Prosthecobacter debontii: one gene and its partner. The protein of the gene in region 1 interacts with the protein of each later gene in a pairwise test. Links are inferred from orthologs where the notes say so. Each region holds a gene or a part of one and is shown in the gene's direction. Other genes may lie near its edges.

Region 1 (15,190 bases):
TTACTTTTAAATTTACTCGCGGCAATACGCGCCTTCCAGTCGTCTGACGTAGTATCCGCTTCACACACCAGTTGACCATTCAGCCAATGCTGGATCTTGCCCGCCTGCACAACAACGCGGCTGCTGTTCCATTGGCCAGGGGGATTCAGAGGCTTATCAGCGGCCGGCTCTTTGATGTCATAGATGGAAGCTGTGGTGTGGCTGCCGCCACGCTTACCGTCCGGGTGCTTCTCATCATCAATCATCTGATACTCAATGCCCAGCCACTCCTTGCTACCGATCTTGGCCACCCAGTATTTGATGCCGTTGTTACCGCCGTCTTCCACCTTCCACTCCCACTCGAGATCGAAGTCGGTGTATTCTTTTTCAGACAGCAAATTGCCCCCTGGCGTGCCATTCAAATGCAGGACACCGCCCTCGATCACCCACCCTGCTCCAGGGGCAGCACCGTCAGCTCCCGTCCAGCCATTCAAGGTCTGACCATCAAATAGGGAAACGGCATCACCAGCGCACAGAGAACCGCAGGCCAGCGTGAGTAATGTATAGAGCAACGAGACTTTCATAGGAGTGATCATGGTAGGAGGGCCGATATTTCTGGCAAGCAGAGAGCCACCAGGAATTCAGACCCATCAAACGCAAAATTTCACCTGCTCTATTCACGAGTCTGGTTAAGATGAAACAAATGGCGAACGAGGAGCAAACAGGCAAGTCCCCCACTCCCCCTTGGGAAGCGAAAAAGGCCTCTTCAAAACGTGGGCTCCTGCGTAAAATCATTCTTTGGTCAATTGCAACCGGTGTCTTGCTCTTGGTTCTCTATGGCCTGAAGCCACGACCGATCGAAGTCGAGTTAGCCCAGGTGCGCACGGCTCCCCTCACCGTGCACGTCATGGAGGAGGGTAAAACCCGCATCCGTAACCGGTATGTGGTCGCAGCTCCCGTGAGTGGCCAGATGAAGCGGGTATCGTTGAAAGCAGGCGATGAAGTCGAGGCGAATAAAACGGTGCTCACGGTCATCGAGCCAGGCCTCTCTCCACTCCTGGATGCCCGCACCAAAGCTCAAGCCGAAGCACGAGTGGCGGCGGCTGAAGCAGCCTTATCCCAAGCGCAGCAAGCGCTCGAAATGACCAAGACTTCCGCCCGGTTCGCTCAAACCAACTGGGACCGTGTCCGCTCGAACGCTACCGCAGGAAGCATCTCAGCGAATGATCGCGACAACATCGAGCGTGAAGCCGAAGTTCGGGCGAAAGAAGTCCGTGCACAGGAATTTGCCCTAAAGGTCGCTGGCTATGAGGTCACCCAAGCCAAGGCGGCGTTGATTCAATTCGCCCATCCAGAAGCCCAAGGCACTCCTCTGGAGGTTAAGTCACCCGTCTCAGGTCGCGTCCTCCGAGTGGAACAGGAGAGTGCCCTCGTCGTCGCCGCAGGCACAGCCATCTTGGAGATCGGGGACGTGCGGGATCTCGAGATTGAAGCAGAAATCCTTTCCCGCGATGCCGTGCTCATCCGGCCCGGAGCTGAGGTGAGTGTGGAGCAATGGGGTGGCGATAAGCCTTTGAAAGCCCACGTGCGGCGTGTAGAACCCGCCGCTTTTACCAAGGTCTCTGCATTAGGAGTCGAGGAACAGCGGGTCATTGTGTTGTGTGATCTGGACAATACCGAGGCCGACATGGCCGCGGCTCTCGGAGATCGTTATCGTGTCGAAGTCCGCGTGGCCATCTGGCATGAGGACCAGGTCTTGCAAGCCCCCAGCGGCTCCCTGTTTCGTGAGGGTTCAGCTTGGAAATGCTTTTTGTTCAACGCAGGCAAAGCACACAGCGTCGCTGTCACCGTAGGACGTTCCGATGGTAAATGGACTCAGGTGATCGATGGGCTCAAGGCCGGAGATCAAGTCCTCATGCACCCACCCGATACCGTCAAGGACGGCACCGAAGTGGTGGCCAGGGAGTGACGGGTTAAGCGGTCTCCCGTTCCACAAATTCGGCATAGGCTTGCTGCACTCGCCGTGTCAGTGGCCCCGGCGCAGTTAAGGGCTTCCCGTTCAATCGCGAGATGGGATGCACATCCCGTGTCGAGGATGTTAAAAATGCCTCAGCACAGCCTTCAAGCCAAGCAGCAGGGATATCACACTGCAGACATTCAATGCCAGCTACCTCACAGGCCTGTAAGACCCAAGCACGGGTGGTGCCAGCCAAGCAGCCCGAGGACAAGGGCGGTGTCATCAAACGCCCCTCAGAGACGATAAAAACATTCGATCCTGTGCCCTCGCACAGCTCATCACGTTCATTCAACAAGAGAGCTTCGCCAGATCCCAAGTTCTTGGCATGCAACAGACAGCGCACGTTTTCCCCATAAGACAGGCTCTTCACCCCAGCTAAGGCACTGCGAGAATTTCTCACCCACGGCACGATCCAGACCTCCTCCGCAGGTGGCCATGGTTTAAGCGCTGTCGCCACCGCCATGACCGTGCCCAAGCCTTGACCTCGATCCGAGCCCAAGGGGCCGTCACCACTCGTCAAGGTCACCCGGACTCGGGCATCAGTCAGCCCATTGGCTTCTAGAACCGCCTGGATGCCCTGTCGAAATTCAGCCTCCGTGATGCAAGCCAAACCAATAGTCTGACAAGAGCGCACCAACCTTTCATAGTGAGGTTTCACGCCTACAGGACGTCCCTCACGAACCACCAAAGTCTCAAAGACACCATCGCCAACCAACAGCCCGTGATCGAAGGGCGAGATCGAAGCCTCCTGAGCGTTCCATAAACGTCCATTCAGCCAGAGAAATGTGGGCTTATCCATAAAGGCGATAGCGTGTGGCTAAAAAAACAGCCATTCAAGCCATGAACAGCCTCCTTGCAGCGTAAATCAACACGACAGAAAAACACTTGTCTTGCGAATCCATTCATCAAGCACGTTTTCCCTCCTAATTTTCATCGTTAATCCTCGTTTTAACCCTCACCATGCTGCGTCTTCAAAACTTCCAGGGCCAGGAGATTGAACCCTATCTGGATGCACTTGGGGCTCTCCGAATCACCGTGTTTCGGGACTTCCCGTATCTGTATGATGGGAATCTGGATTATGAGCGGGATTATTTGAAGGTTTACATGGAGTGCCCTCGCAGTATGGCGGTGTTGGCTTTCCATGGTGACGCCGTCGTGGGTGCTTCCACCTGCATGCCCATGGAGGACGAGGGGCCCGAATTTCAAGAACCGTTTCGCCGAAATGACCATGACCTCTCGAAGATTTGCTACTTGGGAGAATCAATCCTGCTATCGCAATACCGAGGTCGGGGCGTGGGCAAAAAATTCTTCATCGAGCGGGAAAAACATGCTCAATCTTTGGGCATGCGCATGACCACCTTCTGTGCGGTGAATCGGCCTTTGGATCACTCTCTACGTCCAGCGAATTACCAATCGCTCGACAGTTTCTGGCAATCGCGTGGCTACGTGAAACAGCCAGACATGCAGGCGACCTTTCATTGGAAAGATGTGAATGAAGAGCACGAATCCGCAAAAACACTGACTTTCTGGACGAAGACCTTGGCTTAAGCTACGCATCGTTTAGCCATGTCTTTTGGTTTTGGCCATGATTGTCGATCTTTTAACCTTTGATCCAGGTTTTCACGCCGCTTCACCCACGGCTTATGCCGATGAAGTGATTCGTCTGATTTCTGATTCCTGGGAAAGCGGAGCCGATTTGACGGTGCTACCAGAGTTCACCTGGATGGGCCTCGAGCCTCTGATCAAAGATGAGACCAAACAGCGTGATGTACATGCGGTGATCTCAGACCTCTTTTGGCAAACGCTGCTACCGAGAATCAGCAGCCGTTTAGTCACTGAAGAGAAAGCCGTTGTGATGGGGACCGTGCCCTTTGAGGAAGCCGCGTCAGGACTCATTCACAACCGAGCGCCCATCCTTGTAAACGGCAAACTGTTGCATCAAGACAAACTGCATCTCACGCCTTGGGAGAGGGCCTTTAGCCCTGGTAAAACCCTCCATTTGTGGCACTTCCACGGGTTCAAGATCGCTGTGATCATCTGCCTGGACATCGAGATTCCTGAGATCTCTTCCTGTCTGCGTGGGCAGGAAGTGGACCTGATCATTTGCCCCAGCGCCACGGAAACCATCCTGGGCGTCGAGCGTGTCGATCGCTGCGCGTCGGCACGTGCCGTCGAACTCGGCTGTCATGTGGTCGTGACGCACCTCACCGGTAAGGCACACTCTGAATTGATCGACGAAAACATCGGACGGCTTGCGCATTACGCCCCTTCTCAGGCCTCCTTCCGGAAAGCTCCTCGTTGGACTGAAACCGACGTTTTCGACCACGGTGTTCATCAGCTGCGCATTGAACTCGACACTAAACCATTGGAGATCATGCGCCGCATGACCGTCGAAACAAATCCGTCCCATCTTGGCAAAGAATCGGCTGGTCAATTCTCCATTTTTCAGATCGAATCTTAACCGTTAGAGCTGAACAAACCTATACTCATGAGCATGATCAAAGAATTCAAAGAGTTTGTTATGCGGGGCAACATCATCGACCTCGCTGTCGGTGTTGTCATCGGTGGAGCTTTCAGCAAGCTCGTGGATGGCGTCGTTAAAGGCGTCATTGGCCCCGTCGTGAACATGGTCAAAGGAGAAGATACCTGGCCATCCTTAGTGCAAGGCGTCTGGGACCTCGGCAATGGAATCCTGAATTTCCTGCTTCTTGCGGCTGTGGTCTTCTTCATCTTTGTGAAACCGATCAACAAGCTCCGCGCCCTTTCCAGCAAACCGAATTCTCCAGTCCCGCCTCCCGTGCCTGAAGAGGTCAAGCTACTCACGGAGATCCGTGATCTCCTGAAGAAAGAGCAAGTCTGAGAGGCATGCCCTGATCCAAATTGGACGGAGTCCTGAAAGTAGGATACCAAGGCTCTAGGGCTCCGCACTCCACAGATCTGTCAGACCGAACGTTTAGCCCTGAACATCCGAGCTCAGGGCTAAACGTTTCATCCTAAAGTTATGGCACTTCAAAGACCTTCTGGGTGGTCGGGTCCAAGGCCAATGAACCGCTGCTCAGACCGGTGACATCCAGTTCTTGATAAGGTGGATAGGGACTGATGACACGACCCTCCTTGCCCGCACGTTTGCCTTTGAGGAATGAACCGCTATTCCCGGCCGTGGAACTGCTATTCGTCTTGGGTTTAGAAGAAGAGGCTGTGCTCGAAGGAGGAGCTTCTTCTTTCTTGGGTTGTGCCCCAGGCAGCGGGTAGTATTCCGATGAAGATGATGACTTGGATTGCTTCACTTCTTTTTTTGGAGGTGAAGGCGGCGTGTCTTGAACTGCTGGAGAACTCTTCTTGGTGATCGTCGGAGGCGTGTATTTGGCCGGAGGAGAGGACTGGGGAGCCTTCGGCTTGACCGAAACCCGCGGAGGCGGAGAGGAGTTCATACGACTCCCCTGCTGTGTGGGAGGATTCGTCGGCAGTCTCTGCTGGGGAGGAGTCTGGTATTGAGGCTGCTGCGGAGGCATTTGCCCTTGCGCGGTGGGCTGCTGATAACGCGGCTGCTGCGAGGGGTAGCTAGGCTGAGTGGCATAGCCCTGCTGTGGATACTGACCGTAGTGGCTCTGATAGGAGGGCGGTGCATTGTCCAAGCTGCGGCCTTGAGGGTAACCGCCATGCTGAGACTGGGGCTGGGAAGAGTAGCCTTGGGGAGCAGAATCGCCGTAAAACATGCGACGGAACATGTCCCCAAACTTCCGGCCGAAAGTCGGCAAGAACTCCATCGGACTCACATACTCGGTGCGTGGCTGGCTGTATTGAGGCTGGCTATACCCTTGCTGCGGATAGCCGCGCTGGCCATACCCCTGTTGAGGATAGGCTGGCGATTGGCCATACCCAGGAGGTGGCGGATAGCTGTAGCCCTGCTGCGCCACGGCGGGCAAAGCCAAGCCACAGAGGATGAGCACCTGCCAAAGCCTTGGGGTCTTGCGCCCTGGAAGGGATCGATTTTTCATATGCTTAAGGTTTCTTAAATTGTGTCTCATTCAAGAAGATTCTTGAAAGCAGCCGCTCGCCCTCGGTATCCGCGAGAAAAGGGGCTTCTAGCTCTGACGAAACCTCAGATGGATTTGTTCAGCACAAAAAAGCCCTCTAAGAAGCGATGCCAAGCCAACGCGCCAGCCAGGCACGGCTCATGTAACGGATGAGGATCCAGAGCTTCCGCGCTGCCGATAGGCGGCAGCGGCTTTCGAAGACCGGATACCGCTGCCGATGTAGCTTCTCCAGAATCTCGAAATACACCTGCCCCATCATGCGGGCTGGGATGAGGGCCACCCGATCTTGGGCCGGGAGGAGTCGAGCCGCTTCGTCATAGAGCTGACGCGCCCGTTCATACTCAAAGTCCATCAACTGAATGAACCGTTGATTGTGACGACCTTCGAGAATCTCCCTTTCCGTGACTCCGAACTTCGCCAAGTCTTCCAAGGGGAGATAAATGCGACCGGTTTCTCGGGCGTCTTGGCCAACATCACGGATGATATTGGTCAACTGCAAGGCATAGCCCAATTTCACCGCATAATCACGAGCTCGTAGCTGCGTGGCTCCAAAGATCTCTGCGCTGACGAGCCCCACCACCGAAGCCACTTTATAGCAGTAGGTCAGCAGCTCTTCATAGGTCTGGTAGCGGACATGCACGATGTCACTCGCCACCCCATCGACGATCTCCGTCAGCCACGCGCGGGGAAATCCATACTTCCGGGGAAGATGCACCACCTCATCCAGCACGGGATGCCCGGGAGCGATGCCTTCACTCACGCATTGCTTCCAGTGGTGGAGTTCCTTTTCTTTTTCCTCCTCACTCGTGGCCACGTCATCCGCGATGTCATCCACCACACGGCAAAAGGCATAGAATGAAATCATGTCCCGCCGCCTTTCCTCGGGCAAACACGCGAGAGCGAGAGCCAGATTCGACTTGGCACGCTGAGCCACTTCCGTTGAAGAAAGAGAGGAATCCGTCATGACACATCATTTCCCCGCCGCAGGACGAGCGGGAGCGTTAAAACCATGACGTAAAAGGGTGAGCACAAGCGCTAGAAACAACCAACTCTGCATCGTGGCAAGCACCAATGCATTGAAGATACGAACTGCCCAACGCCCGAAGCCAGAGCCACCAGCCAGAGATAAAAAACTCTGCCCGGAGAAATCAACCAAAACCAAAATGGCAAGAGCTGAGATCACCCACGCCAGCAGAGGCAGAGCAGTGACTCTTAGCACCTGCATCACCCGAGCGAGGATGAACGTCAGCGAGCCACGAACCTGAGCCACCACCATCGGTAAAGCCGCAAAAAGAACCGCCGCCTCCACCACCAAAAACTCCGCCAAGCCGGGCTCGGCAGGATCCACGCCCCGCCAGGCCAAGATCCACAAGAGCCCCAGCCCTGCGGTAACAGTGACAGCCAGCCATCGGCTCTGGAGGCGCTCCCTCACATCTTCGACGCTTTTCTCCACATCCCATGCCGAACATTCCTTGCGGAGGATCACCCACGTGATCAAACTCAACTGCCCCAGAACCATCGTGAAGGATTCCATACCCAAGCGCAGACCATGGACGATCCAGCTCCCCCAAGTGGGCATCACCCCCAGGCAGGCCACACCTTCGAGCAAGAGCCAAATCCATGAAACGACCATGAGCAAAGCCAGCGGCAGACGACCATGATTGAGCCGACTTTTTTGACGTTGCGATGCTCGGCGCATTGGCACCTTCGACTTCAAGAGCAGCCAGACCAACAAGCCCGGCAAACCCAAGGCAAGAGGCCAAGGAGGCACGAGACCTTGGATCATCATTGCCAGTCCCAAACCTGCATGAGGCAGCATGTGAAAGAGTTGTGACTTGAGGCTTAACGACGCCCATTGCGGATCATCGAGTGGCACGGTCCAGGGCTCTGGAGAAACGGTGAGGCCATAGCAGACAACAAGGCCGATCACGAGCCAAGGCATCCCTTGCAAAAGACTGAAAGCCTCTGAAAAAAACTCCCTCAAAGGATGCCATCGAAGATGTAACCATAAGCCCACAATCAGCCCCACCAGAACCGCCAAGGTCTGAGGCCAGAGATGCTGCGTGGGATCCGTCATGAAAGAATCCGTATCTCTTTTGCTGCAAACTGGGCGAATGCCAAGAGAGCGTTTCATGAACTGTGCCAGAAAGAGGTTGGACACAGCTTCTCACAGCATTTTCACAACTTATTCACCGGTTGTTCATAGATATTTAAGACATGCCGTGAATTAATTTTGAAGACTGCACGATCAAGCTTTAAAAACTTTAAAATTTAGCTCAAGATTTGCTTGTGAATGGTGTCAGTTTCGACATACACAGAGGCAGATTTTAAAAACAAATGACGGCGCTGCATTCCTCCCCAGAATCAGCGCCTAATTTGTCCCCTCCCGTTTTTTTCGACATGCATCAACATCCCATGGAGACCGCTCATGAAGACTCAGTTCCTACTCACTCCCTTCCTGCACAAGGCGTCGAAGGTTCTGACCTCTTTAAGCTTCAGCCCACGGCCTGGGATCAGATCTGTCACATTCTGTTGAAGAAGCTCGGACAGGATAATTTCCAACGCTGTTTCTCGGGAACCACGGCTCAGATCGTTGATGGTCATCGCTTTGTGGTGAATGTACCCAACCCGATTCATCAACTGTGGATCGAAAGCAACTTTTCTGGCACCCTGGCTGATGCTGCAGCAGAAGTCTTGGGAACGGCGGCAAGCATTGAATTCAGCGTCGCCAGCGAGCCGCTGATGACGATTCCGATGACACTGACCTCCTCAGCTCAGCCTGAACTGAAGGCGGCACGTGCCATCTCCACGCGTCATGATGATCGTCCTCTGGCCAGCCCTCATGTCTCCGCCGACAACAACCAAGGCATCCGCTCTTTTGCTGATGCAGGCCTGAATCCGAAGTTCAACTTCGACAGCTTCGTCGTCGGTGCCAATTGCAGCTACTCAGCAGCAGTCGCTAAAGCGGTGTCGGAGAAACCCGGCCGCATCTACAACCCCCTGTTCTTCTGGGGGGCCACAGGACTGGGCAAAACGCACCTCATGCAGGCCATCGGCCAGGAAGTCCTCCTGCGCAAAAAGAAGGCCATCGTGCGCTATGTGACCTCAGAGCAGTTCACCAACGAATTCGTGGAAGCGATTAAAAAGCAAAGCTTCAGCCAGTTCCGCCAGAAGTATCGCAAAGTGGATGTGCTGCTGATCGATGACGTTCACTTCTTCGGCGGTAAGGACAGCACTCAGGAGGAGTTCTTCCACACCTTCAATGAACTGTTCAATAACGCCAAGCAGATCGTCCTGGCCAGCGACCGTCCGCCAAGTGAGATCAAGAACCTGGAAAGCCGTCTCGTCTCCCGCTTCGAGTGGGGTCTGACGACTCAGATCCAAACGCCTGATTTCGAAACACGCGTGGCCATTCTCCGCCGGAAGATGAGTGACTTCAATGTCTCCATCGAGCCCTGGATTCTGGAGTTCATCGCCAAGCGGGTGCGCACCAACGTGCGCAAACTCGAAGGTGCTCTGATGCGCGTCGCAGCTCACGTCTCTCTTGAGGGCACCATGCAGAACGAAAGCGCACTGGCGGCATTCCTCCATGACGTCATCGACGAAGAGCCGACCAAGTCCGTCACCGTGGATCGCGTGCAGAGAGCAGTGGCCAACCATTATGATCTGCGGGTCAGTGACCTGACCGGCCCCCGCCGCCCGAAAAACATCGCTGAAGCCCGCCAAGTGGCCATGTATCTGACCCGCCACATGGTGAAGCTGCCGCTGATCCAGATCGGCGAAGAATTCGGTGGCCGCGATCACGGCACCGTCATCCATGCCTGCAAGGTGGTCAGCCAGCGTATGAATGATACGACCGACTTTCGGGCCATGGTGGATCGCCTGAGCACGAAGCTCATGGAGAGCTAAGTATCTAGACCCATCACCAACACGCTCAAGATTCCGTTCAGGCAGTGCGTATGAGTCCGTTCATGACTCGCGCCTGCCTTTTCGCCTTTTTAGTCTCCACTGCGTGTGCTGCCGATCCCCTGTGGGATTCCATCGCTCCGATATTCACACCACCCGCAGAGTTCGCTGAGCAAAAGGGTGACTATCGCTCTCCCCTGATCTTTCAAGACGGTCACCAAGTCAAAACAGCAAGCGAGTGGCCGGCCCGCCGAGCCGAGATCCTCCAGCAATGGCATGTCATCATGGGCGAATGGCCGCCTCTGTTGGAAAAGCCACAGTTGGAGGTGATCGAAACCACCCCGAGGGAAAACTTTACCCAGCATAAAATCCGCCTGCAAATCGCAGCTGAACAAACCGGTGACGGCTACCTTTTGATCCCTGAAGGCCAAGGCCCCTTCCCTGCTGTCTTCGTCCCTTTCTACGATCCTGAAACGAGCATCGGTCTCAGCGAGAAACCCTTTCGGGACTTTGCCTATCAACTGACCAAGCGTGGCTTTGTCACCCTCAGCATCGGCTCCCCCGGAGGAGACGCGCGCCTTCCTGTGTTAACCCCTGGCACCAAATGCCAGCCTCTAAGCTACTTGGGTTATGTCTCAGCCAATGCCTGGACAGCGCTCTCGCAACGACCTGAAGTGGATTCAAAATGCATCGGGATCATGGGGCACTCTTATGGTGGAAAATGGTCCATGTTCGGCGCGTGCCTGTGGGAGAAGTATGCCTGCGGCGTTTGGTCAGATCCCGGCATCGTCTTTGATGAAACACGCCAGAGCATCAATTACCAGGAACCTTGGTATCTGGGTTTTGATCCCGCTTACACTCGTCCACGGGGCCTGGTGCGTGCAGACAGTCCGCGCACGGGTGCTTATAAAACCTTAATCGACCGCGGTCATGATCTCGTCGAATTCCAAGCCCTCATGGCGCCTCGCCCCTTCCTCGTTTCGGGAGGAGCCGAGGATCCACCCAAACGCTGGGTTCCTTTGAACCACCTCATTGATCTAAATTCCTTGTTAGGCCAAAAACACGGTGTCGCCATGACCAACCGCCCGGATCATTCACCCAATGAGGAATCCAACGAAGCCGTCTATCGTTTCCTTGAATGGGCGTTGCGAAAGCAAAAGTGAAGAGCCCACGGTTTGGTCATGTTGCACCCGCCCTAAAAGCCCTCATCCCACGTAGTACGTGATAGCCAAACACGCGCGCCGTGCTGGTGACTCTTTTTGCATCCCTCCCAACCTGTGCCAATCATCTGACATGTCATACTGCCTGTCTTTCTCCACTACTGGCAATCCAGTGGATGTCATCGAACACATCGAACGTCCTCTGGCCCCGCTACATGGGCATGAGGTCCGTGTGCATATGCGTTATGCACCCATCAATCCTGCCGACATCAACTTCATCGAAGGCACCTATGGCCGTGCCGCGCATCCTCCTGCCATTCCCGGCCATGAGGGCTGTGGTGAAGTGGTCGAGATTGGGCCCTTGGTGACTTCCCTGGCTGTCGGAGACGTGGTCATGCCTCTGATCAGTGGGGGTTGCTGGAGTCAATACATGACGGCCGCCGAGCTGCACTTCGCCAAGCTACCCGCCGGCATTGATCGGGTGCAGGCATCCATGCTCAGGATCAACCCAGTCACGGCTTGGCATTTGCTCAAGAACTATACTTCCTTAGAAGAAGGCTCATGGGTGCTACAAAATGCGGGCAACTCAGGCGTCGGCCGTGCCCTGATTCAAATCGCCAAGAGTTTAGGTCTTAAAACCGCCAGCTTCGTCCGTCGACCAGAGCTTGTTGAAGAACTCACCTCCCTCGGTGCGGACGCCGTCTTTTTAGATACCGACGAAGGGCTAGCCCAAGCCAAAGACTTTTTGTCCGAACATGAACTCCGCCTCGCCGCCAATGCAGTCGGTGGGGATAGCGCGATCCGGTTGATGGAACTGCTCTCTGCCGAAGGCACGATGGTCACCTATGGAGCCATGAGCCGCCGCAGTTTAAAGGTGCCTAACAAATTCCTCATCTTTAAAAATCTGCATCTTCAAGGCCTCTGGATCACCCGTTGGTTTGAGCAGGCCAGTTCCCTGGAACTTGCCGAAGTGCTGGAGCCTTTGGCCAAGATGGTCCTGCATGGTGAAATCGTTACCGCAGTGGATGAGATCTTTCCCATGACGGAACATACACGTGCTCTGAAGCGTGCTCAGGAGGGGGGAAGACGAGGCAAGGTCATTTTTGATCTCGCCTAAGGTTCACAAAGCAGGCAAAGATGAAGGCTCTGACAGCGTATGGAGCCTCCTTCATTTTTCGCCATGCTTCGTTCACCTACCTTCCTCGCCTGCCTCATCGCAGGTCTTTTACTTCCCGCCTTCGCCGACACGCCTGAGCAAGCCGCGCAGAAGGCTCATGATGAAATCTGGAAGCGCTTCGTGGACGAATACGACCTCGTTCTCGACTACACCGCTCTGGATGGAACCATCATCCGACCGACGCCAGAAGACTGTCGCGAGATGAAGCCCAGCGCCTTGAGTTGGGGTGTGCCCAATGAAGACGGCCCCATGTTCAACGGCCTCTACCTCGACGCGCTGTGCACCCATTGGAAGCTGACCCAGGATGAAGACATCCGCGCCAAGGCACGTCGCCTGATCAACGGTCTGCTCCGCGTCTCGACCGTCGGTAAAACACCGGGCTTCATCGCGCGCGGTATCGCCACCGATGGTAAGACCACCTACCCGCTCGGCTCCAATGACCAAACGACGCCTTGGCACTATGGGATCTACCGGTTCCTCACCGACGGCTTAGCGACACCGGAAGAAAAAACCAAACTGACCGCGGCCTTCATCGAGAACATGAAGATCCTCGATCAGCACGATTGGAAGATGCCCACGGATGGCCCTCCCTGCCCTTATCGTGGTGACTTCCTCAAACCCACGTGGGAAGGGGTGCCGCGCATCCTGTTTTGCCTGAAGGCCATGTATCACTTCACGAGTGATGAGAGCTGGCAGAAACGCTATCTGGCAGCCGCCCATGAGAAGGTGGGGAAAAAGGAACGCCCACGCATCGACTTCTGTCGTGAAGGCATGGTCTTCGATCCTGGGCAAGGGCCGCGTCATTCCTGGACCGGCTCCGAGGGTGTGGTCTGCCTGCGCGCGCTTTGGGAAATGGAAAAAGATCCTGAGCTCAAAGCCCTCTATGCCGAAGGACTGCGCCACAGTGCTGAACTCTCCGCCAAGAGCCTCTCCCTCATCGAGAAGTTCGATGTCAACGGCACCGAAGTCTTTAACATCGACTGGCGCGTCATGAACGAAGCCTGGCGGCCCCAAACCAGCGAAAAAGATGCCGTAGATGTTGCCGTAGCCGGGCTGCGTGTGCAAAGCCGCAACTCCCCTCGCCTGCACCTAGAGAAAGATTATCTGCGCGAGCCTTGCTTTGCCGCTTGGGTGGTCAGTCTTTGTCCCGATAAGGCCTATGTGGAAACACAGCAGGCTGCGATTGAAAAAGTCATCACGCACTACCGTTTCGACAAAGCCCACCTCTCTCAGTTCTTCCCGGTCGAATCGGCCTACTGGAGACTGCAAGAACACGCTGCCCAGTAACTCTCTCGTTCATGACACGCCGATCCTTTCTCCAGCAGGGCACGCTTTGCATCGCGGGTCTGACTTCAGGTCGCTCAGTCTTGGCTACCGAGGCGGAGGCTCAGCCTCTGCTGCGTATCGGCTTGATGACCGATCTGCACTACGCGGATAAGCCTGCGACCAAGACCCGCTTTTACCAAGAGGCTCTGGGCAAGCTGGATGAAGCGGTGGAGGTGATGAACCGGGAAAAGCCCGCCGCCGTTATCGAATTGGGCGACTTCATTGATCAAGCCCCGGATGTGGATCAAGAACTCGAGTGGCTCAAAACCATGGAGTCGCACTACGCCAAGCTGACTTCACCGCGACACTATGTGTTAGGCAACCATTGTGTCACCACCTTGACCAAGCAGGAGTTCGCCAATCACACCGCACTCGCGCCCACAGGCTACAGTTCTTTCGAAATCCAGGGAGCGCGTTTCATCCTACTGGATGCGTGTTACCGAGAGGATGGCGTGCCGTATGGACGCAACAACGCCCACTGGAAAGACTCAGCGATTCCGAATGCCGAACTGAAGTGGCTGGAGAATGAACTGAGCCAAGCCAGTGGACCCGTGATCATTCTGGCCCATCAGCGCTTGGATCTGGACAAGGCCCATGCCGTGAAAAACGCAGCGGAAGTGCGCGCTCTTCTGGAGAAATCCGGCAAGGTCACCGCCGTCTTTCAGGGCCACTCTCACAAGAACGATCTGCAAGACATCTCGGGCATTCCTTACTGCACCCTCGCGGCAATGATCGAGGGCACAGGTGCGGAGCACAATAGTTACTCGCTGCTGGATGTGCTGGCCGATGGTTCTCTGCGCCTGAAAGGCTTTCGCCAGCAGTCGGATCGTCGCTTTCCCGCTTCCGTATGAAAATCCCCCCTGCCTTTCTTGGACTCAGTCTCAGCCTAACTCTTCTGACATGTTATGTCCATGGTGCCGACAGCGCCACAGCGCCTGCGTCGCCAGTCATCAGCACGGGTCAGTGGCAGCATGAGGAGCTGAAGCGATTCCCAGCCAAAGAAGCCAATCAAGGCGTCGTCGCCGATGACGAGTATCTCTATGTGATTTCCAATGTCGAAATCGGCAAGTATCGCAAAGATACCTTCGAGCGAGTCGGTGGCTGGAAGGATGCCAAAGACGGCCCCTTTATTCATCTGAATGCCGGCCTCATGCATGAGGGCAAGCTGTATTGCGCCCACTCCAATTTCCCTGGTGTGCCCATGACCAGCTCCATCGAGATCTTCGATCCCGTGAGCATGCAACACATCGGCACTCACAGCCTCGGCATTGCCCCAGGGTCGCTCACCTGGATCGTCTGGCATGAGAATCACTGGCTGGCCTGTTTTGCCCACTACGCCAAGAATCAACCCAAGACAGGTCGTGATCCCTCCTGGACGGAACTGGTGCAATACGATGCCGAATGGCGACGCACGGGTGGCTGGACTTTTCCAGCAGGCATCGTTGAGATCTTCGGCGGCTCCAGCAGCTCCGGCGGCAGCATCACGTCCGATGGCACCCTCTTCATCACCGGCCATGATGCCAAGCAGCTCTTCGTTTTAAAATTCCCCACCGCAGGCTCCGTGCTGAAATGGGTGGATACCATCCCC
Region 2 (15,220 bases), on another replicon or contig:
CACTTCGCCGAACAAATTATCAATCACGTAGCGCCAGTGGCAAAGCATGTCCACGATGATGCCGCCGCCGTCTTCCTTGCGATAGTTCCAAGAAGGCCGCTGAGCAGGCTGGCCCTCATGCTCGCCGGTGAACACCCAATAACCAAACTCACCCCGCACGCTGAGGATGCGACCGAAGAACCCTTGATCCTTCAGCAGTGCCAGCTTGCGCAGGCCTGGGAGCCAGAGCTTGTCCTGAACCACACCGTTCTTGATCCCGGCTTTTTCACAAACCTCCGCCAGACGCAGTGCCTCCGCCGTCTCCACGGCCGTGGGTTTCTCACAATAAATCGCCTTTCCAGCGGCGGCCGCCATCTCGACAAAGCGGGCACGGTGCAGGGTGCCTGAAGCATCGAAGAAGATCGGGTAAGCAGGGTCCGCCAAGACCGCTTCCAAATCCGTACTGGTCTTCAGCGGCCCGGTTTTGACGCAGCTATGCTTGTCGGCCAGCGCCTGAAGCTTACTGGCGCTACGGCCCGTGAGAATGGGGTCTGGCATCAGGGTCAGATCATCGGAGACCTTGATCCCGCCCTGCCGAATGATGGCCAAGATGGAACGAACAAGGTGTTGGTTGGTGCCCATGCGTCCGGTGACGCCATTGAGGATGATGCCGATGCGTTGGATGCTCATGCGATGCGAAGAATTCTGGTTGGAAAGCATTGCGCAGAAAACGCGGATGCTTGTTGCGTCATACATCATATATGATATATGGCAAATGACTTTTCCAGTCCCCCGCCCTCATGCGACGCGCCAAATCCCAGCTTTCCTCGGAAGGAACGAATGTCGAAATTCGTTCCACGCCGATCCCCACCAAGCAGCGGGCGGTGTATGAAGCGCTGCGGGCCGAGATCATGGGCGGGCAACTCCAGCCTGGGGAGGTGCTGGTCATCGATGCCTTGGCCAAACGTTTTCAGGTGAGCATCATCCCGGTGCGGGAGGCCCTGAGGCAGCTTCAGTCCGAGCGGCTGGTGGAAATTCGAGCGCATACCGGCGTGCGTGTCACCCCCGTGGATATTTCCGCCATCACCGAGATCTTTGCTCTGTTAGGTGCCTTGGAAACCGCCTCCGCCTTACAGGCCCTGCCTCGGATGACGGAGGCTGATCTCCGTGCCCTGGAAACCATTCTCAAGCGACTGGAGACGGCGGCTGAACGCGGGGATCATGCGGCCTTCGAACAGGCCAACCGTGAGTTTCATCTCCTGCCCTGCCACATCGCAGGCTTCAGCCGCGCCGAAGAGGGGCTCCAAGCCCTCCTGGCCGAGTGGGAAAGGCTACACCGCCTTGCTTTTCAAGGCACTCAACCGCCCAGCCCCGAACAAGCCAATAAAGATCACCGAGCCATCCTGCGGGCCTTTCGCCAACAAGATGCGGATAAGCTCGCCCAGGTCATCCGTAAGCACAACGAGACGGCGGTGACGCATTATCTGAGGCAGGTCAAGTAAAGCCGAGCCTGCCCAAGATTGCTGCTTTGGATAACCTCGAATCCGAGCAGGACACAAAAAAAGCGGATGGGACTTCCCAACCGCTTTTTTGCTGTAAGCGAAGACTAACGATTACTCCGTCTGGCGCATGTAGGCCACGATGTCGGCAATGTCCTGGGCGGAGAGTCCGAGTTGGCTGGCGCTGAGCATCAGAGAGCGGTCCATCTTCTTACGGCTGGCGATGCGGCTCTTCGGCACAAACTGGGTCTGGCCGCCCATGCTGCGAACGATGAGCACATCCCCATCGGTGAGCACCATGCCGTGGATCTTGATGCCATCCTTGGTGACGATCTCCATGCCCTCGAAGCCGTGAGCGATGTCCTTGCTCGGCTCCAAGATGGCTTGGGCGATGATGTCGGTCGGCTGGCTCAGCCCCCAGCCTTGCAGGCTCGGACCAAACTCGACGCCTTGATGATTGATCTGGTGGCACATCACGCAGCGGACGACCAGGGAGGAGCCATTCTTGGCATCACCTTTGAGCGCCAGCACCTCATCCAGCTTCACCAGGCTCGGCATGGCGGGAGGGGTCTCGATGGTGACCAGTTTGGTGGCTTCAGGATCGAAGATGCCCTGAGCCTTCAGTTCACCGGCGATGTTGTAGCTGGACCAGTCATTCGTGCTGCGATTGATCAGCCACCACATGGCATCACCATGGATTGGGGATTCCTTATCCTTGGCTACCGCCAGCATGGCTTGAGCGGCCGAGGCGTCTTGGGTGAAGGCCAGGGTGTCCAGAGCCAGCTTGCGCTGGGGCGCACTCAGTTTGCTGGAGAGCGCACGAGTTTTCACCGCTTCTACAGCAGCGGCGGGGTGCAGACGCCAGGTGACTTGGGCAAAGGCGTTGGTCCATTCTTCGGGAGCTACACCGTTGCTCAGTTTGTGAAGGGCCGCCCAAACCTCGGCTTCTTTACCCGTGCAGCCGATGCCCCAGGCCTCAAGGTAAGAACGATCTTGTCCATCGGAACGTTTGGCCAGTTCCACCAGGATGTGCTCACTCTGGGCAAACGGCACATCGCGCATGGCGACGGCGATTTCACTACGGACGGCGGCGCTGTCATCGGCAGCCAGCGTGTTGAAAAGGTGCATGAGATCTCCTCCCGCAGCGCGCAGTGCACGCAGAGCCACGAGGCGCTTGTTGGCATCGTCAGACTCCAGCCAGGTGCGGACTTTCAGGTTACCCTTTTCACCCATCTGAGCCAGCAGCCAGACGGCACGTGCTGCGATGTAGGGATTGGCATCATCCAGCAAGGCGGTGACGGCAGGCAGGGCTTTGTCTCCCTGTTCCTTCAGCTTCACAAATCCGGTATGGCGGACGTTGTTGGCGGGTGATTTCAGGGCTGCGATTTGACCTTCAATCGTGTCGTAGTTTACCTTGGTCACCTTGGGGTTGGTGCCCTTCGGCACGATGCGATAAATCGTGCCGCTGCAGGTCTCATCGGTATCCATGTGACCGCCGGTGCGTTTGTCAAACCAGTCGCTGATGTAGATGGCACCATCCATGCCGACGCAGACATCGCTCGGACGGAACAGCGTGTGGCGCTCATCGGACATGTTGTCCTTGCCCCCCACGAAGTCGCTGCCCTTGAAGACACCGGTGGTGTTGCTGGTGCAGAAATCAAAGCGCTCCAGCTTCATGCCAGCGCCATCGGGTTTTGGCAGATAACCGAACACCACGTTGCGACCTGTTTCGCAGCTCAGCAGCAGGCCTTTCCATTTGTCGCCCAGCGCACCGTTTTCATAAAAGGTCATGCCGGTCGGGGCACCGCCCCCATAGACATCTCCAGCCGGGATGCTGCCGGGATCGTCCTGACGCCATTCCGCCACGGCAATGGTCTGACCAGGGCGTTTGTCGGCACGCCACTGGCGTTTGCCGTCGGGCGAGAAGAAGCCGAAGCTGCCGCCTTCGATGAGATGGCTGACGCGGCAGGCGGGGGGATCATCATTGTCATTCAGATACATGTCGCCGAAGGAGTTACGCACGCCCTCAAAGCTGTTGCGGTAGTTGTAACCGAGGATGCGCACGTTGTGGCCGCTCGGGTCCAGGCTGGCGGTGAAACCACCGACATAGACGTGACCGTCGTCACTCTTTTCGCCAGTGTAGCTGTTGTTCAAGTAACCGCTGCCGATGCGGAAGGTGTTACCGCTTTTATCGCTAAACTGGGCACCACAGTTGCCGTTGCTGAAATACCAGCGGCCATCCGGTCCCGCATACACCGCGTGGAGACTGTGATCGTGCTGAGGCTGCTCGAAGCCATCCAGCAGCACCTCACGCTTATCCACAGCCGGATCGAATTTGAGGTCACGATTGACGTCGGTGTAAACGATGATGTTCGGGGCGTTGGAGACGACAATGACGTTGTCAAAGACCGCCACACCCAGAGGGCACTCCAGCTCCTTTTCCCGCACGAAGACGTGAGACTTGTCCGCCTTGCCATCGCCATCGGTATCTTCCAGCACGCGGATGGCGTCCCCCTCACGGCTGCGGCCACTATGCCGGCGGTAGTTGATACCTTCCGCGACCCAGACACGGCCTTCGGCATCCACATCCATGTTGGCGGGGTTAAACAGCATGGGAGAGGTGGCCCAGACCGAGATCTCCATGCCCTCGGGCACCTTGAACATGCTGGTGTCCAGATGCTCGGGAGTCACCTGATTGGGATCAAAGGCTGGCACCGCTGGATCAGGGGTGAAAGCAGGCTTGGCAGCCACGAATTCTTTTTCCTTCTTGGCGGGCTTTTCGGGTCGATCCGGTTTGGCCGCGTAGAGGCTCACCGTGAGGCCGGCGAGGAGGGCTAGAGCTGTGAATGGTCGGAGCATGGGGGGCTAAGGAACGAGGTGGGAAAGCCTCATCTTACGAGAGGTAATCCCTTTGTGACCAGCTTTGAGTTTTTCACATATCGAAGAAATTATGCACAAGTTATCCACAGGTTGTTCTCAAAGTTACTCTGATTGAATCCAGCGGTGGTTTCGGCCATGAATCTTCTGACATGGCAGAATCCGCTTCCAACCTTGTCCAAGCTGCAGCCGCCCCTGGTGAGCTGCCCGAAAAGGCGACCCCGAAACCGCAGTCCAATCCCTTTGGCCGTAAGCGGAATGAGATCCCGACTGCGGAGGAATTGCTCGCCAACATCAACCGTCAGCTTCCCTTCAGTGACGAAGCGGAAAAAGGCGTCATTTCCAGCATTCTGCAGGACCCGAACGAACGGCTCAGTGAGAGCCGCGTGACCCTGCCAGCGGCAGCTTTCTATCACGAGGCCAACCGGACCGTTTACGAAAAGCTCCTGGAGTTCTACGACAAGAATTTGCCTGTGGACCCAGTGATGCTCACCAATGCACTGCGGGATCAAAACCTGCTGGAGCGCGTGGGCGGGCCAGCCGCCATCACGGAGTTATTCACGTTCGTCCCGGTCCCGACGCATTACTCCTATTACAAAAAGATCGTCCTGGATAAGCATATCCTGCGGCAGATGATCCATGCCTGCTCGCTGAACATCGATGCGGCATACGAGTTCGGTAAAACGGAACTGGATGCGGATATCAATACGCTGATCGACCACAGTGAGCAGCGTGTGTTGGCGGTGCGTGAAGCCACGAATGGGAAGAGCGATGGTGTGAAGTCTCTGGCCTCCCACGTGGCCGAGGCCATCGATAACATCCAATACATGCTCGAGCACCCCGGGCAGCTCCGAGGTCTTTCCACGGGTTACAGCAAGCTGGATAGCATGAGCGGTGGTCTGCAGGGCAGTGAAATGTTCGTCATCGCGGCTCGTCCCTCCATGGGTAAGACCTCCCTCGCCATGAACCTGGTGGAGCACGTCGCCGTGGATTGTGACAAGCCTTGTGCGGTCTTCAGTCTGGAAATGAGTGCCACCATGCTGGTGCGCCGTCTGCTCGTCTCACGCGCCCAGCTTTCGTTAGGTGATCTCTCCCGCGGTCTCATGTCACGCGCTCAGATGGAGGCTTTGTCGAAAGCCACGCGTGAGCTGCAGAAGGCCACCATCCTGATTGATGATACACCGGGTCTCGACGTGCTGGAAATGCGTGCCAAAGCGCGCCGCATGAAAAAGCAGCACGATATCCAGATGATCATGATTGACTACCTCCAGCTCATGACCTCCAGCAGCCGTCGTGCGCAGGATAACCGTCAGATTGAGATCGCGGAAATTTCAGCGGGGATCAAAGGCATCGCCAAAGAACTGAACGTGCCGATCATCGTCCTGGCCCAGCTCAACCGTTCCGTGGAAGGCCGTAAAGGCCAGCGCCCCGTGCTCTCCGACCTTCGTGAATCCGGCTCCATCGAGCAGGATGCCGACATGGTGGGCCTGCTCACCCGTGAAGACTACGCTGGCGGTAAGATGGAAGTCGGCACCGAGGAGGAAGAAGAGCGCAAGAAGGGGCAGGCCCTGCTCATCTTGGCGAAGAACCGTAACGGCCCGACCGATGACGTGCCCCTGCGCTTCATCGACTACGCCATGCGCTTCGTGGAACGTTTCCCTGAGGAAGGCGAAGCCGAGTCTCCTTGAGTTGAATGAAGAAACCTTTTTCTTTTTTGGTTTTCATCGCAACTCGATGATGACGTTGAACCTCTTTCGGATCGAAAGAGGTTCAACAATTCAGATCTTAAGAGGATCTGTTTCCACTTCCTGAAATCTGGCCAGCGGATCGATAGAACTCCATCGACCTCAGGCCTTCGGTGTATTTGGCCCGCTTTCTGGCAACCGAGGTTTGGCGATGTATTCTTTCGGCAACTCGCCTTTGAGTGACTTCAGAAAGGTCACAATACTGACGGTTTCTTCGTCTGTCAGTGTTTTGCCCAATTGATGCTCAGCCATCATTTTCACCATCTCATCCAGTGTCTTGACGGACCCATCATGGAGGTAAGGCCCTGTCTCCGTCACATTCCGCAGGCTCGAGACCTTGAAAAAGTGCTTGTCACTTTCCTGCTTGGTCGCCTCATAACGACCCAGGTCTTTGAGGCCCGGCCAAGCTTTCACGAGGCCTAGTTTATGATACATCGCGCCCCCAATAGCGGGACCGTTATGGCACGTGGCACACCCGGCTTTGGCAAAGGTTTCGTACCCTTTCTGCTCCTCTGCGGTCAGCGCTTCCTTGCGTCCCTTCAGGTATTCATCCCAACGGGCGGGAGTCACGAGACGGCGCTCAAAGGCTCCCACGGCTTTGCCAAAGTTGTCATAATTGACAGGATCTTTTTCCTCAGGAAATGCTGCGTTAAAAGCCTCCACATAGCCAGGGATAGACTTCAGCACTTCCACGACAAAGTCAGCGCTCGGCATACCCATTTCCACAGGGTTGAGCACCGGACCTTTGGCCTGTTCCTCCACGGATGGTGCACGACCATCCCAGAACTGAGCGATGTGTATCGCTGCGTTATAGACGGTGGGTGAACTCCGTCCCCCTAGCTTGCCTTCGTGTCCGGGAGAGAAAGGCAGATTGTCCTGGCCATACTTATCCAGCACATGGCAGCTATTGCAGGACATCTGACCGTTTTTCGAGATGCGTGTCTCGAAGTAGAGCATGCGGCCCAGTTTGATCTTGGCTTCAGTCAGTTCATTCTCAGGCGCAGGCATCTCCGTGGGGAGAGGCTTGAACATGGCCAAATAGGAGTCTGACAAGGCGTCCGCATGAGCCCATGAGGCGGCGAGGGCGAAGAACGTGGTCGTGATGAGATGTTTTGTTTTCAAGGCTTAGGCGCTTGGGGGGTGGATTGGGGGGGGCGAAATTACGTCTCGCAGCTGTCCTTGATTACATACAATTTTTGATATCGAAGCCTCTCGCCGAAGGGTGCCCTTCACTTGCTTAAAGCTGTGCGTTTTTTGCGATCCGCAAGGGCACTTCCCCCCTTGCCTGTCGCGGCTCCGAAGCTAAGGTCCGTCATGATTCTCCGCTGCGTCATCCCCCTCACGCTGGTGCTCGTAACGATCTTTTCCCAGGCTCAGGAGAAGACCTCTTCCGAGGTGCTCGAAAAGCTCAGAGAGGCGCAACGTCTGCAGCAAGAAAATCACTACAGCGAGGCCTTGCAAAAGCTCGACGAACTCGAAGCCGCGCACCCTGACATCCCGGACATTTACAACCTCCGCGGTTCCATCTTTATGACCCCGGCCTTGCGGGATTTTGCAGAAGCGGAAAAGAACTTTGCCAAAGCCGAACAATTACGCCCGGAGGCCATCGAACCCCGCTTTAACAAAGGCGAATTGCTCTTCGTTAAGCATGAATGGGCTCAAGCGGAAGCCGCCTTCCAAAAGCTGCTCGATGACTACCCCAAGCTGCCGCTACAGATTCGTCACCTGACGCTCTACAAGCGCCTCGTTTGTGAAGTCAAATTAGGTAAATTCGAAGCGGCAGAAAAGACATTGAAAGATCACTTCACCTTCATGGATGACACGCCGGCTTATTATTTCAGCCATGCAGCCATCGCTTTTGGTAAAACCCATGAGGGTGAAGCCAAAGACTGGCTCGCGCGTGCAGAGGCAATCTTCAAGCCCGCCGAACTGACCGCCTACCTGGATACCTTGATGGAAGTCCGCTGGGTGCCCAACATCAGCCTGCCCTTTTCAGAGCAATAGCCTAAGATCATGTGGAAAATCGCAGCGGATACCGGTGGCACATTCACGGATGCCTTTGCCCGCGATCCCGAGGGTCGCGAAAGCCGCTGCAAGGTGCTCTCCACCGGCTTGCTACGAGTGCGTGTGACGGCGATCTCAGATGCTCATGGGTGGCACGTGGAGGCGCTACCCAACATGGGCCCTGGATTTTTCCAAGGCTTCATCGGGCAAGCTGGGCCAGTGCGAGTCTGCATCCGTCATTCCACGGCCGACCATCTTGAAATCGAACCTCAAGCGGCAGATGCTACTTTTCCATCGCTTCCTTTTCTGCTGGATCTTAGCACCGGCGAAGAAGCCCCCGTGCTGGCCGCGAGGCTTTTAACACACACCTCGTTAGGCCAAGAGTTCCCGCCCCTGGAGCTACGGCTAGCCACCACACGCGCGACGAATGCACTGCTGGAGCGTAAAGGCTCTCCCACCGTGTTCTTCGTCACCCGAGGATTTGGGGATCTGCTGCGCATCGGGGATCAGCGCCGGGCGGATCTCTTTGCGCTGAAACACGAAGCCCGGCCGGTCTTCGCCAAAGCGGTGGCGGAAGTGGCTGAACGCCTCACCTCTGACGGTCAAATCATCGGGCCGCTGGACGAAGAACAGGTTCGCCAAGAGGCCGAGCGACTCGTGAGTGAAGGCTATCGTCATGCAGCAGTGGCGCTCCTGCACAGTTACGCGCACCCTGAGCATGAGCAGCGTGTGGCGGAGATCCTCTTCGAGGCAGGCTTCAGCCATGTCAGCGCCTCCAGCCAAGTGGCTCCCTTCACCAAGATTCTACCCCGAGCTCAAAGCGCTGTTGCCAATGCCTACCTTACAGGGCCGGTGGAATCCTTTCTTCAAGGTGTGGCCCGTCCGATGAAAGACGCCTCTTTCTTCATCCTGAATTCTGCAGGCGGTCTCGAATCCACGGCCACCATCCAGCCCAAGGACTTGCTGCTCAGCGGCCCGGCAGGGGGTGCCATTGGCGCGGCCAATGCGGCTGCGCAACTCGGCTACTCCCGCATTCTCACGCTCGATATGGGAGGCACCAGCACGGATGTCGCCCGCATCGACGGGCAGCCTGGTTATCGTTTCACTCAGAATGTGGCAGGTATGCAACTTCTGGCCCCCTGCGTCGCCATCGAAACCGTAGCGGCCGGTGGCGGCTCCATCTGCCAGTGGACTCCGCATGGTCTGACCGTCGGTCCCGAGAGTGCGAGTTCTCACCCAGGCCCAGCCTGCTATGGTCGCGGCGGCCCGCTGACGATCACCGACGTCAATCTCTTGTTAGGCCGTTTTGATCCGGCACGAGCCCCCATCCCGCTCGATAAAGAAGCCTCCAGAGCCCGCTTGCGAGAGCTGCTGGCTCTGAGCAGTGGCTTTAAAAGCGAAGACGAACTGCTGCACGCCTGCCTTCAACTTGCCATTGAGCATATGGCGGATGCCATCCGCCGCATCTCAGTGGCGGAGGGTTATGATCCTGCTGACTATGCTCTACTCGCCTTCGGGGGCGCGGGGCCCCAGCATGCCTGTGAGGTGGCAGATCGCCTGGGGATGAGCACGATTCTGGCCCCTGAGCATGCGGGCATTCTCAGTGCCGTGGGCTTGTATCAGGCATTGCCAGAACGTTTCGCTGAGCAGCAGGTGATTAGCCCTCTCGGCGAGTGCTTGGATGAGGTCGATACGTGGGTGCAAGCCTTGGTCGAGGAAGCAAGCTCAACACTGAACAGCACCGCCATCGCCCCCGACGAGACACGCACCCCTCAGGCATCATTCATGGCGGAAATGCGCTTGCGAGGGCAAGATACGCCGCTTCAGGTTCCCTTCCAAACCGCTGTGGAGCTTCCCGAAAAGTATCGGCAGTCCTATCAACGTCTTTTTGGTTATCCTCCCCCTGCCCAACGCACTGTCGAACTGGTCAGCCTGCGGGTCATCGTTCGCGCCTGCCCCCCCGATCCTTCATCATCCACCTCGGTTCCGTCATCCGAGTCTCTCGGTGAGGGTCCGCTGCTGATCCAAGATGCCTTCAGCACGCTGGTGGTGACGGCAGGATGGCGCACTGAACGTGTGCCTGGATTTGGCCATGTGTTAAAAAAGATCCCCCACGCTGAGTCCTCCATAACGAACGATTCTGCACAAGGGCTCATGTCTCAGGCCTCACGACGTGATCTCGTCCGCCATCGCCTGCACAGCATCGTCTCAGAAATGGGGGCATTGCTTTGCCGCACCGCCATCTCCACAAATATCCGCGAGCGGCTAGACTTTTCCTGCGCTCTGCTGGATGCCGAAGGGAGGCTCATCTCCAGCGCTCCACACATTCCGGTGCATCTCGGCGCGCTAGGTGTCTGTGTGCGAGAAGCGACACGCGGTTTTGACTTGCAGCCAGGAGACACGTTGATCACCAATCACCCGGCTTATGGCGGCTCTCACCTGCCGGATGTCACTCTCATCACACCCGTCTTTGATCGGGAGGAAAAGTTGCTCGGGTTTGTGGCGAACCGAGCGCATCATGCGGAGATCGGCGGTATCACGCCAGGCTCCATGCCTGCCGCGGCCACCCGGCTGGAGCAAGAAGGCGTCGTCATCCCGCCTCAGCATCTGGTGAAAGTAGGCGCATCCTGTTTTGAAACCCTCGCCAGCCTCCTGACCACAGGGCCGTATCCCACGCGCAACCTGGCGGATAATCTCGCTGACCTGCACGCTCAACTTGCCGCCAATCTCCAGGGAGCTCAACGTTTCCTCGAATTGGCAGGAGATGACTCACCGGCACTGCGGCAATGTCTGGCCAGCATCCTGGATCACAGTGCGGACGTCATGCGCAAGCGCATCCCCCAGATCCAAGCGGGCATGGCAGAGCAGTCTTTGGATGATGGTGCGACCATCCGCGTGCAGGTTTCCCCGACCACTCACGGCCATCTGAAGCTCGACTTCACTGGCACCGCGCCCGTTCATCCAGGCAATCTCAACGCCACCCGAGCCATCGTGAATAGCGCCGTGCTGTATGTGCTGAGGCTGCTTCTTCAGGAAGATCTGCCCCTCAATGAAGGACTGCTGGCGCCGGTGGAATTGCACCTACCAGACAATACGCTTTTAAACCCGAGCTTCCCGATGGATGCGGCTGAGGCACCCGCCGTGGTCGGAGGCAATGTGGAGGTGAGTCAGCGACTCGTGGATACACTGCTTCAGGTGTTTCAGCTCCAGGCGTGCAGCCAGGGCACCATGAATAACTTCTTGTTCGGCAATGCCCGGTTCGGTTATTATGAAACCATCGCCGGAGGGACGGGCGCTGGAGACGGTTACGCAGGAGCTGATGCGCTGCATAGCCACATGACGAACACCGCCATCACGGATCCAGAGATCATTGAGCAGCGTTACCCTGTCCGTCTCCACCAGTTCGCAATCCGGCAGGGCTCAGGAGGCAGCGGCCTATGGCGCGGGGGGCACGGTGTCATTCGTGAATTTGAGTTCCTCGAACCCCTAACCGTCTCCATGCTCACCCAGCATCGTCGTCACGCCCCTTATGGCATGGCAGGGGGTAGCCCAGGAGCCTGTGGACGACAGACGCTGTGGCAAAATGGCATCGAGACGGAATTGCCCTCCAGCACCAGTTTTGCCGTGCAGCCAGGAGATCGCGTGAAGATCGAGACTCCCGGCGGAGGTGCGTGGGGCGAGGCCTAGGAAGGCTGGCCCCAATTTCCCCCAGCCTCACTGCGGCCCACGCAGATATTCGGTCACCCGATTGTTACGGAAGGTCACACTAGCGGCCTTATAAGGAATGTAAGTGACACTGGTGCCGTAACCTCCCCAGTAGGGATCCCAGGCCCCATAGTAGCCAAAACCACGCCCATAACGGCCGTAGCCTCCCCAGCCTCCACCCCAACCCCAGTTATCGGTGTAAACAGGCTGTGAGCCGAGATAGGTCCACTTCTCCGTCTTCACCCCTTTTTGGCTGCCAGCGGCCACGTTGTCAGGGCGGCCCCAAGCCAGGAAAACACCTTCCTTCGAGAGCCCCTCTCGAATGCGACCTTGATTAATCAGCACCTTATCGCTGTCAGAGAGCTTACTGTAGATCTCCGGGTTGCTGGAGATGCGCCGCTCGATCGGAGAGGCGCAGCTCATAAGGCCAACAGCACCGACGAGGGCAAGCAGCGCACGGCCTAGGTTAAAAAGAGTTTTTGTGTTCATAACAAATCAAGATACGTCACCCGATTCCAGACTGAGTGCATTTGCGCTTTGTTCAATCAAGCGACGAGCGGTCACAATTTCATCGCGAAATGCACCTGTCGGCCGATTTCTTCAAATCCACAGCTCGGGTAGAGATTCTGACCGATCACGTTGGACGCCATGGTTTCAATCTTCGCCACCTTCAGATTTTGATCCCGAAAGTAATCCAGGGCGTGATGAATGAGACGGCGTCCCAAGCCTAACCCGCGGGCAGCCTCCACCACGGCCAAATTGGGGATGCGGCCAATGGAATTGACCTGATCCACACGAGTGGTGATGTAACCGAGGATCTGCCCGGCACGCTCCGCCACGAAACAGCCCTCCGGGTTCACCTTGCAATCATCGTCGATGTTATCAGCCTTGCGGGCTTTCCAATCCCGCCCATTCCAGACGCCAAGGCGATCCTCCAGCATCTGATCCAGGGCCACTGCCCCAAAAGAATCCACCGTGATCTGGCGCAGCGTTTCCAGATCCTCGTGACGGTAATGACGAATGGCGACAGGTTGCTCGGAGATCATGCGGTTTTAAAAAGGCCAGCGATAGGGTGAGTTATGAATCAGTTTATTGCGAGGATACGCGCTGATTCGCACTTGGTTTGCGGAGTTCCCACTCAGCAGCCAGACATTCGTGGCATCCATCGCATGCAGAAAGCCGATGTGACCGCTGCTGGCCTGATCGGTCGTTAGAGGTTGGAGGATACACACTGCACCGTAAGTCGCTGCCACAGGCCTGCCCCATCCCCACCAGTCCGACACACGGCCGCTGCGCTGCCCCGGATAACCCGACTTCCACAGGCACCAGTAGGTGAAGGCCGCGCACCAGGCCGTTTCATCTTTGAGCAAATTGCCACTGATGCCCACGCTACGCAGATACTCCAGAATGCGTGGATTATCCTGATCTCCAGGCCACTCCTGCACGCCCTGCTCCATGATGCCAATCTGCATCCATGGCGGCGGTGCATTGAAGCTGACCGGCTGTGCTACAGGAGCTTCCATCGGCTGTCCGGTGACAACACCGCTAACAGTCAATACCTGCCCAGGAAATAGCACCTTGCAGTTATCTGTGCCGTATTCACACAGACCCGGATTCAGCTTCTGAAACTGGGACAGCGTCATCCCAAACTTCCGTGCGATCTTACTCGGGTTATCTCCTGGCTGAACGATATATTGGGCCATAGGCAAAGGTTTAGGGGAAGTTTGTGTCCATGCCAAGGCGAATGCGCTGATGCAAATGAGCTTACCTCATGCAGATTCTCATTCTTGATCCACCATGAATATCCACGCCGTTCAGCTTGATCCTGTCTGGGAAAACAAAACCGCGAACTTTGATCGGGTGCGTCGCCTGCTCGAGGCGACTCCCCCTAAACCTGGATCAGTCATCGTTCTCCCTGAGATGTTTGCCACGGGGTTCAGTTGCCAGCTCGACGTCACTCGCGAAGCGTCGGGCGGAGAAACCGAGCGCTTCCTGCATGAGTTGGCTTGTGACTGGGACTGCGCTGTCATCGGAGGTTTAGTGACCTCAGCTCCCGATGGACGCGGGTTCAATCAAGCCTTAGCCCTCACCCCCAACGGCCATGAACTGGCGCGCTATACGAAGATCCATCCCTTCAGCTTAGGCGGTGAAAGCGAAGTCCACACGCCAGGGGAACAGGTCCGTGTTTTCGAATGGCAAGGAATCAAAATCTCTCCGCTGATCTGCTACGACCTGCGTTTCCCCGAACTCGCCCGCGCGGCCTTAGCCCAAGGAGCCGAGTTCCTCATCTACATCGCCGCCTGGCCTGCGCGGCGTATTCAGCATTGGCTGACCTTGCTCCAAGCCCGGGCTATCGAAAACCAAGCTTACGTACTGGGCGTGAACCGCTGCGGTCAAGAGCCCCAATCCACCTACTGCGGCCGCAGCGCCTTGGTGGACCCCCATGGGGTCATCGTCGCCGATGCCTCGGATGGAGAGAGGATTTTAACGTGCACCATCAGCCCTCAAACCGTCCGGAATTGGCGGCAGGATTTTCCCGCCGTGAATGATTATTTTGCAGGAAGCGGGAAGTCTATCCCTTAATGTTAGGGCATCCGTAAGCCTCAACTGAGATGCTCCACATGATTCTCGAATATTTGATCCTCATGTTCGCCCTTGGAGGTCTGCTGTCTCTCTTCGCGATGCTGCTTGGAAACATTTGGGGTGCTGGGCGCATTTTTAACCTCTTACTTCAGTCAAGAAAGCCCACGGATACTGAACTCAAGAGCGTTCAGCGTTTTCGCACCGTCGCATCCCTATCATTCTTAACTTGCTTCATTCTCCTGATCATCTGTGCTTCTCTTCGCTCACGTTGATTGAAGAGAAGATCAAACAAGCTGTTGACGTGAGTAACGCCGATTAATTCTCTTCCAGTGCCATGGGAAAGTCATCCTCAGAAGGCTTATCGCGGCCGAAGAGCTTTTTGAACAAAGAACGAATGCGCCCTTCTTTGACGACTGGCAAATAAGCTTTTTTAGCCTCTTCGGCACTAAGACGTTTCTCGTGATTCATAAAATCCATCGATTGACGCCCGAAGGAGCTATTACCCACGCCAGCCTCGGCATTCGGTGGCAGATCATATTTGTCCGCCACGATGCGAGGTTCAATGAAAATGAGCAGCTCACGTCGATCATCCTGAGTGGAAGTGGAACCTGTCAGGTATTTGAGAATCGGAATGTCGGACAAAATAGGCACATTCACATGCCCTTTGTTCTTTGACTCTCGTATAAGCCCTCCCAGTAATACAGTAGAACCATTGCGGCACATCACCACCGTATTCAGAAGCTGCTTAGTAAGCACCGGATAATCGTTACCAGCAATATTGGCTTCTTCGTCCGGCACGGATTCGCTGTTCTCCTGGGAGATTTGGAG

The links.
Region 2: the proteins of dnaA (region 1) and dnaB interact in binary tests that used the Escherichia coli proteins (3 or more experiments, as listed by UniProt). The link is inferred for Prosthecobacter debontii from one-to-one orthologs.

What each region holds. Positions count from the first base shown.
Region 1 is NZ_FUYE01000008.1:186,201-201,390, forward strand. Bases 7,781-10,687 are described here. They hold dnaA (chromosomal replication initiator protein DnaA), read left to right. Parts: upstream 7,781-8,433; coding sequence 8,434-9,942; downstream 9,943-10,687. Other genes in these bases: B5D61_RS13650 (hypothetical protein), read right to left, coding at 7,781-8,167; B5D61_RS13660 (sialidase), read left to right, coding at 10,005-10,687. In the rest of the region: B5D61_RS13610 (3-keto-disaccharide hydrolase), read right to left, coding at 1-563; B5D61_RS13615 (efflux RND transporter periplasmic adaptor subunit), read left to right, coding at 800-1,948; B5D61_RS13620 (aminotransferase class IV), read right to left, coding at 1,953-2,795; B5D61_RS13625 (GNAT family N-acetyltransferase), read left to right, coding at 2,957-3,544; B5D61_RS13630 (nitrilase-related carbon-nitrogen hydrolase), read left to right, coding at 3,582-4,457; large conductance mechanosensitive channel protein MscL, read left to right, coding at 4,485-4,856; B5D61_RS13640 (polyadenylate binding domain-containing protein), read right to left, coding at 4,996-5,994; B5D61_RS13645 (phytoene/squalene synthase family protein), read right to left, coding at 6,131-6,997; more of B5D61_RS13650, read right to left, coding at 7,004-7,780; more of B5D61_RS13660, read left to right, coding at 10,688-11,102; B5D61_RS13665 (MDR family NADPH-dependent oxidoreductase), read left to right, coding at 11,233-12,216; B5D61_RS13670 (hypothetical protein), read left to right, coding at 12,280-13,563; B5D61_RS13675 (metallophosphoesterase), read left to right, coding at 13,575-14,453; B5D61_RS13680 (hypothetical protein), read left to right, coding at 14,450-15,190. UniProt on the Escherichia coli protein: Plays an essential in the initiation and regulation of chromosomal replication. Binds in an ATP-dependent fashion to the origin of replication (oriC) to initiate formation of the DNA replication initiation complex once per cell cycle.
Region 2 is NZ_FUYE01000014.1:59,977-75,196, forward strand. Bases 3,839-6,775 are described here. They hold dnaB (replicative DNA helicase), read left to right. Parts: upstream 3,839-4,507; coding sequence 4,508-6,043; downstream 6,044-6,775. Other genes in these bases: B5D61_RS18290 (PVC-type heme-binding CxxCH protein), read right to left, coding at 3,839-4,337; B5D61_RS18300 (cytochrome-c peroxidase), read right to left, coding at 6,203-6,775. In the rest of the region: B5D61_RS18280 (Gfo/Idh/MocA family protein), read right to left, coding at 1-669; B5D61_RS18285 (GntR family transcriptional regulator), read left to right, coding at 780-1,481; more of B5D61_RS18290, read right to left, coding at 1,593-3,838; more of B5D61_RS18300, read right to left, coding at 6,776-7,222; B5D61_RS18305 (tetratricopeptide repeat protein), read left to right, coding at 7,415-8,104; B5D61_RS18310 (hydantoinase B/oxoprolinase family protein), read left to right, coding at 8,114-11,791; B5D61_RS18315 (hypothetical protein), read right to left, coding at 11,819-12,298; B5D61_RS18320 (GNAT family N-acetyltransferase), read right to left, coding at 12,370-12,855; B5D61_RS18325 (TIGR02594 family protein), read right to left, coding at 12,862-13,512; B5D61_RS18330 (carbon-nitrogen family hydrolase), read left to right, coding at 13,607-14,392; B5D61_RS18340 (secretin N-terminal domain-containing protein), read right to left, coding at 14,708-15,220. UniProt on the Escherichia coli protein: The main replicative DNA helicase, it participates in initiation and elongation during chromosome replication. Travels ahead of the DNA replisome, separating dsDNA into templates for DNA synthesis.